Regions from separate parts of the Paenibacillus sp. JL3B1040 genome, predicted to be linked through region 2. Evidence: riboswitches for the same ligand, from Rfam matches in the RefSeq annotation. Region 2 holds a riboswitch; the other holds the start of a gene.
What was found. Region 2 has a riboswitch for FMN ahead of ACZF99_RS05440 (DMT family transporter). Riboswitches for the same ligand answer to the same signal wherever they lie in the genome.
Positions count from the first base shown of each region.

Region 1 (9,861 bases), 2.1 Mb from region 2:
TTGCCCACGACGAGGAATGCGATTGGATTTATCGATACCCCGCCGCCACTACCGCCGCCGAATGGACGGGCTTTGCCGTGCTCAGACGAACTCGTGCCCTCTTTATCATGGCCGTCGTCGATATTGAAATCGCTGCCCCCGGCAGCAAATCCGAACCCGACGCGGCTGATCGGCAGAATCACGCTGCCGTCCGGCGTTTCGACCGGCTCGCCCACAATCGTGTTCACATCAACCATATCCTTGATGTTCTCCATGGCGGTTTGCATTAACCCTTGAATAGGATGGTCAGCCATTTTTTCACTCCTCCCTTCACTTTTAGCACGCGAACTATAAGTACCAGTCCAGCATATATAGCATAACCGCAGCGAATTTGCGCTATGCAGCGAAATTCCGTGGAAAATAACGGCGTGCCGCCGAATACCGGAACGACGAATAGCTTCGGTCGCTGCTTTAATGAGATGTGATGGGTAAGCCACCCGACAAGCGTGGCTTTAACCCCCCATAACGCCCCGGTCAATGTCGCGGTATGGGCTGCATCCTCCAGACCCACATTGGTTGACCATTCCAACTGGCGGAACGATACGCGACGGAGCGTGGACCGAAGCCATACCCGAAACCCGCTGGTCGCCTTGAGCATCCGGTCGAACTCGTCCATCCATAGATCGATTTGATCTTTGTTCAATTTTTGGTCGACGCTCGAAGACTCCTTTTGCAGTATGTTCTCAGACCGATTCTCCTCGAACTGCAGGCCATCGCGCCAGTTCTTCAAGCGAACCGAGGGCACTTGATAATGCAAGCGAACAAAGCCGTAGAGCATCGTGACATCCAGCAGGATCGTATCGTCCCGATTCTTCTTGCGCAGAGTCAAATGGAGCGTGATGGTAGACAGCAAAATCAAGGCGGCTATAAGCAGCAGCAGGATCAGGATGCCTCCGAGCCAAATCCACACGGGAAAGCCCTCCATACCTATCAGATAAAATTCTCCATCGTAGTATGTCTATCCAAAAAGGAAAAAATTCGTTCAAAACGCTTGGGGAACAAAAGGAACATCTGAGGCATTATTTAGGCACGATAGGCAGAAAAAGCCCCCGTCGGGAAGCCGAGGCCACCCAATAGGGGCAAAAAAGAGGCAAAAAGTTCCCTTATGTTATCCGGATGCCCGGAAATACCGCTTTATGTTCATCCTCGGCCGCTATTTGAAAAAACAGCGCTTCATCAGATCTCGCCCTCCCGGTCACCATCCCCATCCGGCGGCGAAACTTCATTGTCCACGTCGTCGAAGGTCAACTGTTGTTCCTCCAGCCGCTGAAACAGCAGCTGCGTTTCCTCCTCCAGTTGCTCGGCGCTTTCGAAATCGGCCAAGTCCGGCAGATCCTTCAAGCTGGCCAATCCGAAATAATCAAGAAAGGCTTTGGTCGTACCGTATAGAATCGGACGTCCAATCGCTTCGGCACGGCCAACCTCCTCGATTAAATCCTTGTTCACCAGCGAATGGATGGCCCGCTCCGACTTGACCCCGCGGATCTCCTCGATCTCCACCCGGGTAATCGGTTGACGGTAAGCGATGATCGACAGCGTCTCGAGCGCCGCCTGGGATAAGGTCGAACGCGATGGCGAATAAGCCAGACGTTCGAAATAAGGGGCATGCTCCGGCAGCGTGGCTAACTGGTAATTACCGGCGATCTGCACGATCTGAAGTCCTCTGCCGGCTCGCTCGAAGGACGACTTCAGATCGAGCAGGGCATCCGAAACCACCTCCTGCCGCTGTTCCGTCACTTCGGCCAGCTGCTTGAGGCTCAGGCCTTCTTCGCCCGCCAAAAACAGCAGCCCCTCAATAATCGATTTCAATTCCTGAAAATTCATCGATCTTTCCTTCCCCTCTCCACTCCATAACAATATCGTCGAACAGTTTGTTCTGGTAACAGACGATCTGTTTCATCTTCATCAGCTCCAGCACGGCCAAAAACGTGACGACGATTTCATGCCGGTACATCTCGGGGTGCAGCAGCTTGGAAAAGAGCAACCGTCCCCCCTTGCCCGTCTGCTCAAGCGCGGCCACGACCTCCTTGATCCGGTCCTTGACGGAAATTTCGTCGCGGTGGATTCGCGCCACCGTGTTGCGTTTGGCCGCCCGACGAATCGCCTTCTGAAAAACGGCGATCAGGTCGGCGGCGTGCAGGCCCTTCACGGGGTTCTCTTGCACTTCCGGCATAAACGGCGTCAAGTCCTCCGGTTCCTTGGAGAATATCAAGCTGCGCTCCCATTCCCGTTCATGCAAATGCTCGGCGATGCCCTTATATTTCCGATATTCGATCAGCTTGCGGATCAGTTCGTCCCGCGGATCTTCCTCATCCTCCAGCAGATAATCGAATTCATCGTCCAACTCGATAACGGGCGGTTTGGGCAATAGCTGTTTACTCTTGATCGACAGCAGCGTGGCCGCCATGACCAGAAACTCGCTGGTCACCTCCAGCTCTAGCTCCTGCATGTCTTGCAAATATTCGAGGTACTGATCGGTGATCTCGCTGATGGAGATTTGATGGATATCGATCTCCGCTTTGTCGATCAAGTGCAATAGCAAATCCAGCGGTCCCTCGAAGGTTTCCAGCTTGTACGTAACTGTCGTCAATGAACATCCTCCACCCGTAACCTAACATATATGTAGATTAGTTTACCTTAAAAACGGTTGGTTGCAAAAGAAAAATGTAGTACCCCGCCGATGAGGGATACTACATTAAGATAAGCACTATTTCAGCTGTTTCGTCAAGTTCGCCATTTCGATCGCCGCCATCGCCGCGTCCCAACCTTTGTTGCCGGCTTTCGTGCCTGCGCGTTCGATCGCCTGCTCGATGTTTTCGGTGGTCACAACCCCGAAGATCGTCGGTACGCCAGTTTTGAGACCTACGGCCGCCACGCCTTTCGCGACTTCGTTGCAGACATAATCGTAATGCGTAGTGGAACCCCGGATGACGGTGCCCAGCGTGATCACGGCGTCGTATTTGCCGCTCTCGGCCAGCTTCTGTGCCGCAAACGGGATTTCGAATGCGCCCGGTACCCAGGCGACGTTGATCTCTTCCTCTTTGGCCCCGTGCCGTTTCAAGGCATCCAAGGCGCCGGTGAGCAGCTTGCTTGTGATGAACTCGTTAAACCGCCCGACGACGATCGCATATTTTAACCCTTCCGATACTAAGTGCCCTTCAAATACGTTTGCCATTTCATAATCATACCTTTCTATTGGGAGATAATTTGATGATTTCACGTCGCAGCCTTCCGCTGTTCTAAACCCGGGAGGATTCGTCCTGCTCCAGATCGTCAAATCTGAGTAAATGCCCTAATTTAGTCTGCTTCGTGTGCAGATATTTGGTGTTATCCTCAGTTTCCTTCATTTGAATCGGTACGCGTTCGACGACCTCCAGCCCGTAACCCTCCAAGCCTTTGATCTTCCGCGGATTATTGGTCATCAGGCGAATCTGGCGAATGCCCAGATCCTTAAGGATCTGCGCTCCAATACCGTAATCGCGCAGGTCCGCCGGAAATCCGAGCTTCAGATTGGCGTCAACCGTATCGAGACCTTGTTCCTGCAGCTTGTAGGCTTTCAGCTTATTGATCAAGCCGATGCCCCGGCCTTCCTGGCGCATATACAGCAGCACGCCGCGGCCCGCTTCCTCGATCTGGCGCAAAGCCGCTTCGAATTGCGGACCGCAATCGCAGCGGTGGGAGTGGAATACGTCCCCGGTCAAGCATTCGGAATGCACCCGCACCAGTACCGGCTCGTCGCCGTTAATCTCGCCTTTGACAAGCGCGACATGCTCTTTGTTGTCGACGTCGTTCGTGTAAGCAACGGCGCGGAACTCGCCGTAATCGGTCGGCATGCGGACCTCGACTTCGCGGGTGACCAGTTTCTCCTTTTCATTGCGGTAGTGAATCAGATCTTTGACGCTGATTAATTTCAGGTCATAGGTTTTGGCAATTTCCACCAAGTCCGGCAATCGGGCCATCGTCCCGTCTTCCTTGATCACTTCGCAGATCACGCCGGCCGGATAAGCGCCGCACATCCGAGCTAAGTCGACCGCCGCTTCCGTATGGCCGGCGCGCCGCAACACGCCGCCTTTTTTGGCGATCAGCGGAAACATATGGCCCGGCCGGCGGAAATCCGAAGCCTTGGCGTTCGGGTCCATGATCGCCTTAACGGTCAAGGACCGCTCATACGCCGAAATCCCCGTCGTCGTATCCTTATGATCGATGGAAACGGTAAAGGCCGTGCCGTGGTTATCGGTGTTTTGCGCCACCATCGGTTGCAGGTCCAGCTCTTCGGCCCGCTCCGCCGTAATCGGCAGGCAGACCAGACCGCGGCCTTGCGTGATCATGAAGTTGATCACTTCGGGCGTCGCTTTTTCGGCCAGGGCCAAAAAGTCCCCTTCATTCTCCCGGTCTTCGTCGTCGACGACGATGATGACCTTGCCTCGCATCAATTCGTAGATCGCTTCTTCAACCCGATCTAATACAATATCGCTCATAGCTTTCCCCTCCTTATTATATGTAGTTCAAAATGTCGTCTTCGGATCACGAAGTGATTCACAGCGGCGGTTTCGGCGGCGAATCGATGACGAAATGGGTGGGTGCCTTGCTAACGGAACTCAGAGACGTTATTTCTCTGCAAATTGGGCGATTCTTGCCCTAACGGAACCAGGAGGTCTTATTTCGAGACAATACGGCTGATTTGCTGCCAATTAAGCTCAATAAGGTCTCTGAGTTCCGTTGCATCGGGAAATCGCCGGGAAATGAGACAATAAGAGCTCTCCGTTCCGTTACAAGTTCCAGCCAAAACGGATAGGTTCTCTTTCGGTCGCAGCCCGTGTTCCTCACTTCATCCAGTTCGACGCCAAACAATCGCATAACAACCAGTTTTTAAACAAACCCGTTCGCGGCCAGAAAAGGCAGGTTGATTCCCGACTCACCGCCGCCGCTTACATCCTCCGCATCAACGCCGTCTCTGCCGAACTTCAGCAGATGGTCCACGTACTTCCCGAGCACGTCGCATTCCAGATTGACCGTGTCTCCGGCCCGTTTGAAGGCCAACACCGTTTCGGCCAACGTATGCGGGATGATCGAGATCGTAAACGTGCCGCCGCGCGCTTCCACCACCGTCAAGCTGATGCCGTCCACCGCGATCGAACCTTTCGGAATAATGTATTTGAACAAAGACGGCTTGTGGGGCTTGATGGTGTACACGACCGCGTTTTGATCCTGGCTGGTGCCCAAAATCGTGCCGACTCCATCGACATGCCCCTGAACGATGTGGCCGCCGAACCTGCCGTTCGCCGCCATCGCCCGCTCCAGATTGACGCGGCTCCCGGCTTTCAAATCCTTCAGATTGGTGTTGCGGTACGTTTGCGGCATCACATCCACCGTAAAAGAGGCAGCGTCGAATGAGACGGCCGTCAGACAGACGCCGTTGACCGCAATGCTGTCGCCCAGCTTGATGCCTTCCGTAACGACGTTCGCAGAGATGCCGAGCAACATCGCTTCGCCTTTACGGCCGATCGATTTCATCGTGCCGATTTCCTCCACTAGTCCCGTAAACATTCAGATTCCCCCTCCTTCTTTACAGCCTGCGCCCAGACCGGAAATCCCCGGATGCACACATTATCTCCGATTTGCTCCACTTCCATGTCGCGCAGGAACACGGCATCCCGCATTAAATCGTACCCGGCGAACATAAAGTTCCCCGCGGCTTCCTTGCCGCCGATCAGCTTGGGAGCGAAAAACAGCACGATTTCGTCCGCAAGCCGCCGCTCCAGCAGCGCCCCGTTCAAACGTCCGCCGCCTTCGACGAGCACGGAGGATATCCCCCGCTTGCCAAGCTGCACGAGCGCTTCCCGAAGATCCACCCGCGGGCCGCCGCCGCAGCGGATGATCTCCGCGCCGCGCCCGGTCAGGCGCTCGGCTTTGGCCGGGTCGGCCTGCTCCGTGGTCAAAATCCACGTCGGCGCCGCCCCGTCGCTCAGCACCTTCGCCGTCTCCGGGATGCGAAGCGTCGAATCCGCGATCACGCGAACCGGCGACAAGCCCGGTACGGACAGCCGGGTCGTAAGCTGCGGATCATCGGCGGCAATCGTCGAAACCCCGACCATAATCGCCTGATGGCGATGGCGCATCGTATGCACGATTTCGCGCGCCTTTTCGTTGGAGATCCATTTGCTGTCCCCGGTACGGGAAGCGATTTTGCCGTCCAACGTACTGGCTGTTTTGACCGTGACATAGGGCAATCCGGTCGTGATGTACTTGATGAACCTACGGTTTAACCTCAAAGCTCGCTCGCGCAGTACGCCGACCTCGACCTCGATACCGGCCGCTCGCAGCATGGCTATGCCTTTCCCGGCTACCAACGGATTCGGATCCTCGCAGGCAACCACGACGCGGCTCACCTTCTCGCGAATAAGCCGCTCCGCGCAAGGCGGGGTCAAGCCATGATGGCTGCAAGGCTCCAACGTTACGTAGACGGTGCTGCCTTCCGCCTGCGAACCGGCCATGTTCAGGGCATGCACTTCGGCGTGCGGGGTCCCCCGCTGCAAATGGGTGCCGAGCCCGACCAACGCCCCTTGCTTGACGACTACGGAGCCGACGACCGGATTGGTTCCGGTTTGTCCCAGCGCCCGCTCCGCCATGTCCAGCGCCAGCGTCATGTAATATTCGTCGTCGATTGCCTTCATCCGTCACACCTCTTCCTGCCGATGGCCTTTTGTATGAAACCAAAATAACCCTGCCGCAATCCGGCAGGGTTGACTATGAGAGTGATTCTACGCATATCGAAAAGAGCGCCGCCATTTCAATATCTGTACGGCCCGCAACCAATCCAACCCGCGCTCACAAAACGCTTGTGAAAAACGGAACTTGTTTGATTGAAACTCTTTAGATTTGAACACCTTCGCAAAAAAACGTTCGTGCTCTCGCGTTTTCCTTCTCCCATCCAGACTATACTGTCGGTCCCGGAATCTCACCGGCTCAGCCGCAAACGCTGGTTAGAGCGCTGGCGGGTCACGGACTTGTGCTACACCGGATAACCATCCGATGAGCCATCACCGTCGGTAGGGAATTTCACCCTGCCCCGAAGGATTGCTGCTTATTTAATTGGATCCCATGACAACATTTATGTTTGCGATGCGTAATAGTCGTTTGGGTTCTGACTGTCTCCCACCAAAATCCTACCACGATCCGATCAATCCTGTCATAGGCTCTGCGGTAATGTTACCACCACAAATTGAAAAATGCAAGGACTCCCGCCGCTACTTTAAGTCATATCGTCCCGAAGCGCATCAATGATATTTTCTTTTTTTATCTTGCTAACGGCATACAGCATTGTAATGAACACGATAAAGAGCACGCCGAACACGCTGATTGCCATACTGCCCCACGGGAACGCAAAATCGATATTGTCCATCCCGCCGGCAACCATTCCTTTGTAAATCAGCCAAGAAAAGATAGCCGCTAGGGGAAGCCCAAAAAGCAACGTCCTCATGCCATAAAAGGCACACTCCAAATTCATCATCTTTTGAAAATCGCGTTCAGACATCCCCACGGAGCGAAGCATGGCAAGTTCCCGCCGACGCAGCTTGATATTCGTGGAAATCGTGTTGAACACATTGGCAACCCCAATCAGCGAAATCAGAATGATAAACGTATAAGCGAACATGTTGACAATGAAGATCATATTTCGGTTCTCTTCAAGTACTTTATTGAGATTGTATAGGTTGTACTCGGCTGTTGTAATTCCCGCCCCCTGAATCATCGTTTCCATTTCAGCCGCCGATTGTGTGGGATTCTTTGACCGAAAGGTCAAGCCCTTAACAGCCACCTGGGCATCGGGGGTTTCAAACTTCTCTTTGAGCGAATAGGGAACCATTATCCTAAAAAAGTATGGCTTCGGCTCGGATTTTTCTATGAGCGGGAGTGTATCAGGCGGCACGGTTTCGACAAACGTAATGCTTACGTTTTGCCCCTGCTCCATCTCCGGCTTGCCATTGGTTTCGGGAGCGATGGTTAAACTCATGGAAGACCTCGTGAACATATTATTTATCCGGTCAGGCTCCTCCACTTTTCCGTCGCCTTGCATTTGGGCAACCGCGATCATCTTCGCGTTTTCCCCGGTATATTCCTCTGAAGGCAAGCCCAAGCCCTTGATTATATTCAGATAGGCGCTGTCCTCAAGAAACTGGAGCTCCATTGGAAGATGTATCGTTTCATCCCGCGAAGGTGAATCCGTGGATTTCCAGTAATCGTCTGAAAGATCGCTTGCTTTGGCAGCGCCTGAATACTTCATAAGCGCTTGATACGAGCTTTCGTAAACCCCATCGGCAGTTTTTAGTTTGTCGTAAAGCGACAACATTTCGCTATCGTCCATGTCCTGCGTCGCCAAACCGATGTCATAATCAGTAACCACTACGGCCCGCTCCGACGCCTGTTTCATATCCGTTACAAAAGAACTGGCCGATATAAACAGCACTACGCTTAAACCAAGGGATAGCACAATGCTGCGATAGCGTTTCTTGTTTCTTTTAAAATTCTTTAGCGCAAGGGTTCCCTCCAAACCGTAAATACGCTGCGCCAGTTTTGACGTTTTCACGGCTTTCGATTCAACTTTTACCTCGTTTGTCTGGCGAATACTCTCCATCACGGGAGTGCTTGCAGCCTTCTTGGCCGGGATATAGGCCGAAATCAGAATGGTAACCAAGCTGACCGCCGCCGCAACGGCAATCGCGGGAGCAGACACCGTCAAGGTTAAAGGTACGGCGCTGTAGGCAATGCTCCCGAAACTTCTGGCGACAACGGAAATCACAAGCCCGATGCTGCCTATGCCAACGATAACGCCAATCGGTATGCCGATTGCGCCAATACATAGCCCCTCAAACAACACCGAATTTCGCAGTTGCCTCGCTGTGGCTCCCACCGACGAGAGAATCCCGAACTGGCGAGTGCGTTCGTTCAGCGAAATGGTGAATGCGTTATAAATCAGAAAAATCGAGCCTATCATAATGATGGCGACCACAATGCCGCCAACTGTGTACAGAAGCACGTTGAACACGTTATCTTCGGAAAGACCCATGAAGCGCAGCACATGATCGTTAAAAACATAAGCTTCGGTTCCGGCTGCGCTGCTTGCGTAAGCGTGAACCTGGCGCGGGTTTTTCAGCGTGACAAATAGGCTGAAGCTGTCCGCTTTGTTCCCAGCATCCGCTGTCGTTATCAAGGTATATCCCGGAGCGGAAGCTTCCTCAAAGCCGGGGCTTTGGCTGATACCGACAACCGTGTAAGTTCTTTCGTCTTGTGGCACAAGCGTTTCTTTCCCGGAAAGGTAAGGGTCGTGTTGACCGAGTTTTTTGTCGCCAGTCATACGGCTTCCGACAGCAAGGGTAAGCTTGTCGCCTACCGCGAATTTAACGCCGCCGTTTGTGGCGACGCGCCCCGAAACAACCATCTCCCCACTGTTTTTCGGCAATCTTCCTGCAACCAGGGTTACGGGCAAGGTATCAAAGGCTTCCTCGCTGTATCCGGCTATAAAAAGATACGGCTTGCTGGGGTTTTTCCCGCCGTCAAGCGTTGCGTAGCCGATATTTTCAAATGTTGCGGTGTTTGCAACTCCCTCGTCGTGGGTTCGTTCCTGTACGAAAGAAGAAGGGACGTCCAAAAACCCAACATGCCAATCGCCGTATTTCTCGGCCGCGCCGTTTGCCATATAGTTCAGCAAGGAAACGCCAAAGGTGGTTACAGCCGTTATCATCGCGGCGGACAATACCACTCCGATGATCGTGACAACCGTTTGGGTACGGCTTTTTTTCATACTTTGCAGGGTGACTTTGTTGA
Region 1 is NZ_CM169317.1:3,352,405-3,362,265, forward strand. It holds gene ytfJ (GerW family sporulation protein) at 1-293, opposite strand, end outside; gene ACZF99_RS15160 (DUF2953 domain-containing protein) at 266-949, opposite strand; gene scpB (SMC-Scp complex subunit ScpB) at 1,216-1,863, opposite strand; gene ACZF99_RS15170 (segregation and condensation protein A) at 1,832-2,629, opposite strand; gene ribH (6,7-dimethyl-8-ribityllumazine synthase) at 2,747-3,214, opposite strand; gene ACZF99_RS15180 (bifunctional 3,4-dihydroxy-2-butanone-4-phosphate synthase/GTP cyclohydrolase II) at 3,279-4,517, opposite strand; gene ribE (riboflavin synthase) at 4,909-5,586, opposite strand; gene ribD (bifunctional diaminohydroxyphosphoribosylaminopyrimidine deaminase/5-amino-6-(5-phosphoribosylamino)uracil reductase RibD) at 5,571-6,713, opposite strand; FMN riboswitch at 6,955-7,120, opposite strand; gene ACZF99_RS15195 (ABC transporter permease) at 7,292-9,861, opposite strand, start outside.
Region 1: another riboswitch for FMN. It lies ahead of ribD (bifunctional diaminohydroxyphosphoribosylaminopyrimidine deaminase/5-amino-6-(5-phosphoribosylamino)uracil reductase RibD); the one in region 2 lies ahead of ACZF99_RS05440 (DMT family transporter).

Region 2 (9,861 bases):
CCCGCTCATCGCATAAAAAACCGTCCGATACAGCGATCGAACGGTCCACGGTTGTTACTGTATGCGATTCAGAACCTCCGCGCGGACAAAGTCCACGATCGGCGCGACGTCCGGCAAGCTGTGGGGGTGATGGCCGCCCCCCGGCTTGAGGATCGTCGTTACCGCGCCGCCATAGGCTTGGTAGGCGCGCTCCAGGACCGCGCCGTTCTCGCCGAACGGCACGTCGAGGTCGGCGTCGCCAGAGATGAGCAGCACCGGCACGCCGGCACGGGCCGGTGCGGCCAGCCCCGCCAGCAGGCGCTCCGTCACCGCGCCGGCAAGGCGAAGGGCGTCCGCCGGAGAAGACGCGGCCCGGGCGATGCCGTAGGCCGCCAGGCAGTCGCGCCACTCCTCCGGCGCGCCCCGACCCGCACCCTGGCCCCCCGGCCAGCTGCGGATGTCCACCACCGGCGCGTCGAGGTACAACGCCGCGACGCGATCCGGGTACAGCGCGGCGTACCGCAGCGCGTACAGGCCGCCCCGGCTGAAGCCGAACAGCACCGGCTTCGGGGCCAGCCCGTATTTCGCGGCCAGTTCGGCGCGAAACGCCTCCATCTGCCCGGCGGCATACGGGCAGCCGTAGAGGTTGCTCAGCCGGCAATAGGCGAGGTGCCAGCCTTGCTCGAGCAGAGCGAGGTCGGCGTCCGCGAACGCGCCGAAGAACTCGCTCCGCCATACCCACGGCTTGCCGGGCGCGGCCTCCCGCGGAGCGACCAGCACACATTCGCGGCCGCCGAAGTAGAAGTCGGTGCGCGCATATCCCATCCACGCGCCCGCCTCGGCGTTCTCCGCGCCGCCTTCCGCCGCGGCCGCTAGGCCGATCGCCGGCAGCATCTCCTCGGCCCGCCGCAGCGCCTCCGCCAGCGGCGGCGTCTCCAGCTTGTTCGGGTTCGTGTGCCCGACATGCTCCCGCCACGCCGCGTTCAGCACGGCACGGCGCTCGCCGACGAGCCGGATGAACGCGCTGCCGCTGCCTTCAGCCCAAGCCGGCATCCGCTCCAGTTCCAGATGGAAGACGCGGCTCAGGATCGTTCGTGCGATCACCCAATGCCCGTCCTCGTTCGGGTGGATGCCGTCGCCGTAGCGATAGCCAGGGTCGGCTTCGCGGCGTACACGAATCAGCTCACCCAGCGGACCGCGAAGATCCACTACCGTCAGCCCTTCCGCCTCGCCGTATTCGCGCACCCAAGCCCCATAACGTCCCAGGACAGCGTTATAATCGGCGTAAGGCCGCTCGAACGAGTAATCGTCCAGCCCGTCCGGCAGCGCCTCCCCGCCGATCGAAGCGGTGTCGAACGGCGGCGGCGTCATCAGGATCACGCGGGCTCCGCTGCCGCGCACCCGCTCCACGGCCCGGCGCACGCCGTCACGATAAGCTTCAAAGCGGTGCTCCCCAAACGGATGGTAAATGCCGTCGTTCATCCCGTAGCAAATAAACGCCCAATCCGGCCGAACCTCCGCTAAAGCGCGCTCCAGACGCTCGTGCACGCAGGGACGGGGAAACGGATGATCCCGTTCGCTCGTTCCCGCCGCCGTTTCGCTGCTGACTCCCAAATTGATCCACTCCAGTTGGTGCTCCGGCAGATGCCTCAAGAAAAAAGCTTCCAAATTCCGAATATACGTCCCGTTCTCCGTAATGCTGTCGCCAAAAAAAACGATCCGCTTGCGAAGCGGCAACGCGAGTAAGTCAGCGCTTTCAATTTCCGTGGCCATAACGGCCAACCCCTTTCCGGATAAAGTTAAATATGAAACCTGGCCCTGAACTTGCCGGGCGATTCCCCGGTCCAGCGTTTGAATTGCCGGCTGAAATGGGCGATATCCTTGTAGCCCAAGCGCATCGAGACGGCCTCCACCGACAGCTCCGGCTCCATGAGCAGCAGCTTGGCCTTCTTCAGCTTCAGCGCCGATAAATACTGGCGCGGCGACATCCCATAGACGCTGCGGAAGATCCGGTTGCAGGAGGACGCGCTGTAGCCGAGTCCGGCGGTAACCGCCGCGACGGTCTCGCGCGACCGATCCCCGTCGGCTCCGTCCGCAACGTCCCCGCCGGAGCCTCCGCCCCGCCCCGCTGCCGCGCTCCAGGCCTCCGGCTCCTCGACGCTGCGCTCCAGACCGGCGGCGATCTCCGCCGCGATGCGGTTCGTCCGGCTGCCGGGAGCGCCGGATTCTCGCTCCGCCAGCCCTTCGCTCAGCCCGGCGAACAGCTCGAACACGGCGGACAAAGCCCGCATCTTGTCCGCCAGCTTCGCGCCCGCCCCGTCCGAGGTCAGCGAGATCAGCTTGTCCAGGCTTGGCCGAATGATCGCGGCCAGCGGACCGTCCGCGGCGTGCAGGAGATCCTCGCCGCGGCACAGCAGCTCGCGGAGCACGGGCTCGTCGACGTTGAAGTGCAGGCAATAATACGTCATCGGCTCCGTCCCGAGCGCCCGGCTTTCGTGCACGTCCTCGGGGCGCAGCAGCAGGAAGTCGCCGGGGTGCTGCACATACCGCTTGCCCCCCACGATCATCTCCTGGCTGCCCGCCAGCAGCAGGTTCACCTCGAACAGCGGGTGGCTGTGGCGCGGGTACGACCACGCGCTCGTCACCGTCCGCAAATGCGCGGCAAAGAGCTTAAACGTCGAATCCATATCCGGCAGCATATATTCGGTAACCTGATGCTCTCTAGCCACCCTCGTTCCTCCGCTTCCGCGTTTTGGGTCGCCCGCCCCGCCGACTTTGAACGTTTTGGATAAATCGATTGGCGGTTTGGATATGGGCGTTCCCCCAAAGCCTTGTTATAATCAAACTAGCACAACCGCAGCCAATTGAACAGGAGGTAATTAACTTGGGTAAAAATATATTTTTTAACGCGCATCACTCCCCGATGGGGGCTTTCGCCAGCTTTACGCTCGGTTATCCCGGCAAGAGCGGCGGTTTCGACCTTGAGCTGGGCAGCCCGCCGAACCAGAACATCTATATCGGCCTGCAGGACGACGGGCAAGAGCGTTACCGGGCCCTGCCGTTTTACGGCGAAGGCTTGGACGAGCGGGACCGTTATACGACCGAAGAGAGCGGCGACGGGGCCAGCGAGCAGCATTCCGTTCAGAAAAAAGAAAGCGGTCTCATCGTACCGTTCGGCCGCAATGAGATCGTCCGCCGGTTTGGCGCGGCGACCGACGAATGGCAAGCCGGCGATTTGACGTTCCGCCTGATCTCCCCTTTTGAGGGCGTGCCCGACCCGGATACGGCGACGGAGGAGCAGCTGCGTTTCGCGCTCATGCCGGCCGTGCTGGCGGAAATCACGGTTGACAATACCCGGGGAACCTCGACACGCCAAGCCTTCTTCGGCTTGCAGAACGCCGACGCCTTCAGCGCGATCCGCCGCTTGGAGGACGTGACCGACGGCCGGATTTGCGGCCTCGGCCAGGGCCGTCACACGGCGATCGCGGCAAGCGACCCGCGTATCACGAGCGCCGGATTTTTCAAAATGGAGTCGATCCTCCAGCCGAAGGTTCCGGAAAATCTCCGGTTCGGCCTCGGCCCGGTGGGTGCGCTGCTCATGGATACCCCGGCGGGCGAGAAAGCCACCTATCGCTTTGCGCTCTGCTTCTACCGCGCCGGTTATGTCACGACCGGAATGGATGCGTCCTACTACTACACGCGATATTTCGCCAACATCGAGGAAGTGGCCGCCTATGCGCTTCAGCAGTTCGACCGCAAGCTGGAAGTCGCCCGTCAAGCCGACGCGCTCGTTAGCGGAGCCAAGCTGAACGAGGATCAGAAGTTTATGCTCGCGCACGCCATCCGCAGCTATTACGGCTCCACCGAGCTGCTGGAGCATGACGGCAAGCCGCTGTGGATCGTGAACGAAGGCGAATATCGGATGATGAATACGTTCGATCTGACGGTCGACCAGCTGTTTTTTGAGCTAAAAATGAACCCATGGACGGTCAAAAACGAGCTGGACCTGTTCACCCGCCGCTACAGCTATCAAGACACGGTACGGCTTCCCGGGGATAGGACCGAATATCCCGGCGGCATCAGCTTTACGCATGACATGGGCGTGGCCAACTCGTTCTCCCGTCCGGGGTTTTCGGCTTACGAGCTGCATGCGATCGATGACTGCTTCTCCCACATGACACACGAGCAACTCGTCAACTGGGTGCTTAGCGCCGCCGTTTACGTCAATCAGACGAATGACCGCGTTTGGCTGGACCGCAACCTGCCGATCCTCGAGCAATGTCTGGAGAGCATGGTGAACCGCGACCATCCGGAGCCGGCCCAGCGGACCGGCATCATGGGACTGGACAGTTCCCGCACGATGGGCGGTGCCGAAATCACCACCTACGACAGTCTGGATGTTTCGCTGGGGCAAGCGCGGAACAACATTTATTTGGCAGGCAAAAGCTGGGCGGCGTACGTGGCGATGGAGAAGCTGCTGCGCGCGAGCGGCCGCGAGGCGGCGGCCGGACTGGCCGGGCGGCAAGCCGAGCTGTGCGCGGCAACGATCACCGCGCATCTGCTGCCGGGCGGCTACATTCCGGCGGTCATTCAGGAGAACAACGACTCCAAGATCATCCCGGCCATCGAAGGACTCGTCTTCCCGCTGTACACCGGCTGCGAAGAAGCGCTGGACCGGAACGGCCGGTTCAGCGAATATATCCGGGCTTTGGCTACGCACCTGGATACGGTGCTGCAGCCCGGCGTCTGCCTGTTCGAAGACGGCGGTTGGAAGCTGTCCTCGACGAGCAACAACTCCTGGCTCAGCAAAATCTATCTGTGCCAATTTATCGCCCGCCGGATCCTCGGTCTCGCCTGGGACGAACAAGGGCAAGCGGCCGATGCGGCCCATGTCGCCTGGCTGACTTCCGAGAAGAACGCCTACTGGAGTTGGAGCGATCAGATGATGGCCGGCGTCATCTGCGGCAGCCGTTATTATCCGCGCGGCGTGACGGCGATTTTGTGGCTGGACGAGAACTAAGCCGAAACGGCGAAAGGGGTTGCCCTAAAGGTCGTCAATTCAATGCTCGGCTTTATTCTTAAGACGGTGGGATGGTGGGATGGTGAGGTTAGGGGAACAGACCCCTGGACCCCTGCCGCCGGACTTTTGTACGAAATATCGTACAGAAGCAAAAAAGCACTGGCGTCCCGCCACAGCCACTTCCTGCAAGCACCAAAAAGTTGGACGGAAAAGATACCTTTTTCGTCCAACTTTGATGTTCAGCTGCGGGCCGCCCGGTTGCGACCGGCATGCTTCGCTTGATACAGGGCTTCGTCGCTGGCTTTGAACAGCTCCGGCAGCGGGGAGTCGTCTCCCGCGGAGACGGTCACGACGCCGATGCTGATCGTGTACTCGGGACGCCACGTATCTTCCCGGCTCTCGAGCACGGACGCGCGCAGCGATTCGGCAAACCGGTCCGAAGCCGGCTCGTCCGCCCCCGGAAGGAAGATGGCGAACTCATCCCCGCCGTACCGGCCGAACAAATCCCCCGGCTTCAGCCGCGGCCGGACCTTCCCGGCGAATTCCCGCAGCAGTTCGTCTCCGACATGATGCCCGAACGAGTCGTTAATCGTCTTAAAATGATCGACATCGATCAGGATAAACGAAGCGGGGATCGCTTCCTTCCGACAGCGGCGCAGCGCCTCCCGCGTTTGATGCATGAACGCCCGGCGGTTCAGCGCGCCGGTCATATCGTCATAGCTGGCCAATCTCAGCAATTCCCGGTCGGTCCCTTCCTTGGACAGCAGAAAAAAGCCCATGTTTCCCAGCATCATGATCGCGTACAAGGCCAGGAAGGATAAGGTCCGATAGATGCCGGGAGCCAGCATGTCCACCGGCACGGAGGTAAATAAAGCCAGCGGCGTGCGAACGACCAAGGCGGCCGCTATGGTCAAATACATGTAGCCTAACAGCAGCGACAGCGGGGACTTGGACGGCGAAGCCGCCAGCCGGACGGCGGGTACGGAGAGCATCACCGCGATCGCAAGGGATACGACGGCGATGCGAAGCGGGGCGGTATTATGCAGGATCACAACCAGCAAATAAGCGGCCATGCCAATTGCCGTCCAACCGGCGTAAAACCGCCTCGCTCCGGCGCCGAATCCGCCAGCCACCCGCAGCAAAGCCGCGGTTTCCAGCGCGACGCCCAGCAGGAAAACCAGATTGGCGGCAACGATGGCCGCCATGCTCGGAACTTGTCCCGAAACGACAAATAACCCCCAGGTTATGGCCTGGAGCCATTTGGCCGCATAAAACAGGTCGATCGCCGACTCCTTCGAGCCGCGGAACTTGTATGCGCTAAAGAGGATGACGGCAAGGAGATGGCCCAGCATGAGCAAAACGAATACCGTCTTCATATCCAAATTCAGATCCATCATGAACGATCCACCGTCTCCATCCGCCCTACGATAATTCATCGTTTATCATTCTTTTTATCATACAACAAATTTCGCCAAAAGAGGGATGCGGGATGAAAAAAAGCGAGCTTGTCCAACCCATGGAACGGGAGGAAAAGCTCGCTTTATCATGATCGGATGAATCGATTAGGAATTGCCGTCCCCCTGGCGGGAGATCAGGAACAACGTCCCCCAGATCAGCACGAATCCGCACGCCTGAGCGACCGTGATCACTTGCTGGAAGGCGATCCAGTTGACCAGGACGCCAACCATCGGAAAACTCAACTCCGCCAGTGTGGCAACCGACGCTTTGGTCGTCGTGAGCCCCTTGTAATAGACAAGCAGGCTGAGCAGCCCCGGCAGCAACGCTTGTCCCAGCATATTGAGGGAAAGCGCGGCGATTTGCGTGGTGCCGGCCGGCAGATGCCAAGCGGCCCCTTCGTTCCAAGTGATGGCAAGCAGCAGCGGCAGCGCCAATAGAAACCGCAGCGACGTTACCGTTTCGTATTTCATATGTCCGACCATCATCCGGCCCATGACCGTGGATCCGCCCCACAGCGCGGCGGCGCCCAACGACAGCAGGCTGCCGATCTGCACGAAATCGCTCCAATGTCCGATCGGCATCGTAAATCCGAAGGTCAGCAAATACGTGCCGAACAGCGCAATGATCAACAACCCGAAGAAGTGCCGAGGCAGCTTCTCCTTGAGCAGCAATCCGGCCAGCAGGATCGCAAACAGCGGCTGCATTTTTTGCAGCAGCAGGACGGCGTTCAGGTTCCCGCTGGTCAGCGCCATGGTAAACAGAATCGTGGCGATGGCCGAACCGCCCCAGGAAATAAAAAGCAGCGCGCCCCCTTGCCGCCAGCCGAGCCCTTTGAGCTCGGTGCGGTTTCTCCATAAGACCGGAACGGCAAAGAGCGCAATGATCAGATGCTCGATGAGTACGATTTGCGCCGACGTGAGCGATTTCAGCAGGATGACCCGAAATAACGGATCGACGCCCCACAGTGCCGCGCCCAGCACAACAAGCCAAAAACCGCTTCGCGAGTTGCGCGCCTTCGCCGCTTCAAACGAACGTTGGGCCGTGCCTGCCGAGCCCGCAAGCGCCCCGGCGGCCGCTCCGGCCCGCATCCGGATGCGGTTGTCTGCATTTGCATTTTTCATGGTAATATCCCCTTCTTGAGTACGGGGTCTAAGCAGAAAACCCCCGCAGAACCTTCGTAAAGGTTTGCGGGGGCTGACCAAATAAGCCTGGCAGGAACCGTACCGGTCCCAAAATCAAACTCAGCTTCATTGATCTTCTCCCATCCGGACTTTACCGTCGGCCTTGGAATCGCACCAAGTCAGTCGCGTACGGCCGCTAAAGGCCGCAGGCGAGTCGCGGGCTGCGGTTTCCCTCAATGAGAAACCCTCACCGCCGGTCGGGAATTTCACCCTCCCCCGAAGATCCCTATTCATTTAAATTTTGATTGCTTAAGTTGTTTCTATCATAACCTAAGACTTTGGGTAGCTCTGTTACAAAAATCACATACTCTTCTCGCGTCCGAACCTTCCAATTCTATCCCCGTTTGACCACGTCGAAATTGCTTTCGAGCAGCAGCCAATTTTGCGGAAAACTCAAGCCCAGCTTCCAATAGCTCATCCCGCGCAGCCCCAGCTCCTTGATCAGATTAAACTTGGCTTGAATCGAGCGGGCGTCCTCGAACCATACTTCATGCTCCCGTCCTTCTTCATCCCAATAGTGAAAAAACGGAGCTTGATCCCGGTCGCTGTATTGGATAGCGACGCCGTACCGCGCGGCGATTTGAATCGCCTGCTGCGGACTGACCGCCCGCGCAACGCTTCCCTGTACGAACGGCAGCGTCCAGTCGTAGCCGTACAGGTTTTGCCCCATCATGATTTTGGAGCCGGGCATTTCCGTCAAGGCGTATTCGAGTACCTCCCGGACCGGGCCAATGGGCGACACCGCCTGGGCCGGACCTCCGCTGTAGCCCCACTCATAGGTCATGATCACGACGAAGTCGGCGATTTCCCCGTGCGCCCGGTAATCATGGGCTTCGTACCACAAGCCTTGCTGACCGGCGCTTGTCTTGGGCGCCAGGGCGGTGGACATCAGCCAGCCCTGCTGCGCAAAACGCGCTTTGGCTTTACGCAAGAAGGCGTTGTAGGCCTCCCGGTCGGCCGGCCGCAAGAATTCGAAATCAAAGTGGATGTCCCGAAACCCGTATTGGTTTGCCGTCGTGACAATGTTGTCCAAGAAACGGTCCTGCACCGGCATCTCGTTCAGCAGAATCCGGCCAAGCTCATCGCTGAACTGATCGTTCTCCTGATTCGTGATCACCATCATCAGCACTACCCGATTCGCCCGGGCAATTTCCGGAAACTCGTTCAGCGGCGGCTCCCGGAGCGAGCCGTCCCGCTGCGCCTGAAAGCTGAACGGGGCCAGGTACGTCAAGTGCCGCGCCGCTTCGCGCGCGCTTTCCTCCAGCGCCGGAGCAACCGTTCCGCCGCGCGGTTCGACATAGGCGTTAAATTCGGCGCTTCTTCGCGGCCGCGGCGGGATATACAGCCGGAAGCCAATCGACAGGGGATGATCCACGGCAATGGCGTTGACGCGGGCCAGCTCCTGATAACTTAAGCCGAAACGCTGCGCGATCGACCACAGGCTATCCCCGGGACGAACCCAGTAATAGCTGCCGACGATCGGAATGACCAAGGTTTGTCCAACCACAAGCCGCTCCGGATTCGGCAGTTCATTGGCTTCGGCGATATCTTCATAAGGCACGCCATAAGCTTCCGCGATGCTATACGTCGTTTGGCCCGGCTGGACGACATGAATCTGCATTTACTCCCCTCCTTCATATGGATCATGCTATCTACATCCTATGAAGGAGCTGGTTTGGCCTATTCCGGCAGTAAAGCCTACGTCAGAATGCCGGTAGGGCAATCTCGTCGTAATTCTCCTCGAGGAACCGCTTGACTTCCGGACTGGAAATCGCCTTCGCCAGCTTCTGAATCGCTTCCGAATCCCGGTTGTCCTGACGCGCCACCAAGGTGATCGCGAAGGCCGATTCGAGCGTTTCCGTCAGCAAGGCGTCCTTCTTCGGCGTAAGTCCCAGCGGGCTGGCATAAGCCGGAGTCATCAGCACCAAATCGGCATCGTCCAGCATCCGGGCCAGCATGAGCAGATCGACTTCCTCGAATTTGTAGTTGTGGCTGTTTTCCACAATATCGGCCAAAGTCGCGTTGATGCCCACGCCCTCCTTCAGCTTGATCACGCCGGCTTTATCCAGCATGTCGAGGGAACGGCCTCCGTTGGACGCATCGTTGGCGATCACGATCGTCGCCCCGTCCGGAAGTTCCTCCATGGATTTGTAACGTTTGGAGTATGCGCCGTAAACGGCGTGATAAACCGGTTGAACCGGGACAAGGTTGGCATTTTTGTTC
Region 2 is NZ_CM169317.1:1,251,832-1,261,692, reverse strand. It holds gene ACZF99_RS05460 (alpha/beta fold hydrolase) at 55-1,752, opposite strand; gene ACZF99_RS05455 (AraC family transcriptional regulator) at 1,779-2,708, opposite strand; gene ACZF99_RS05450 (glycoside hydrolase family 52 protein) at 2,864-4,999, shown strand; gene ACZF99_RS05445 (GGDEF domain-containing protein) at 5,239-6,435, opposite strand; gene ACZF99_RS05440 (DMT family transporter) at 6,562-7,578, opposite strand; FMN riboswitch at 7,707-7,866, opposite strand; gene ACZF99_RS05435 (glycoside hydrolase family 18 protein) at 7,973-9,259, opposite strand; gene ACZF99_RS05430 (MetQ/NlpA family ABC transporter substrate-binding protein) at 9,342-9,861, opposite strand, start outside.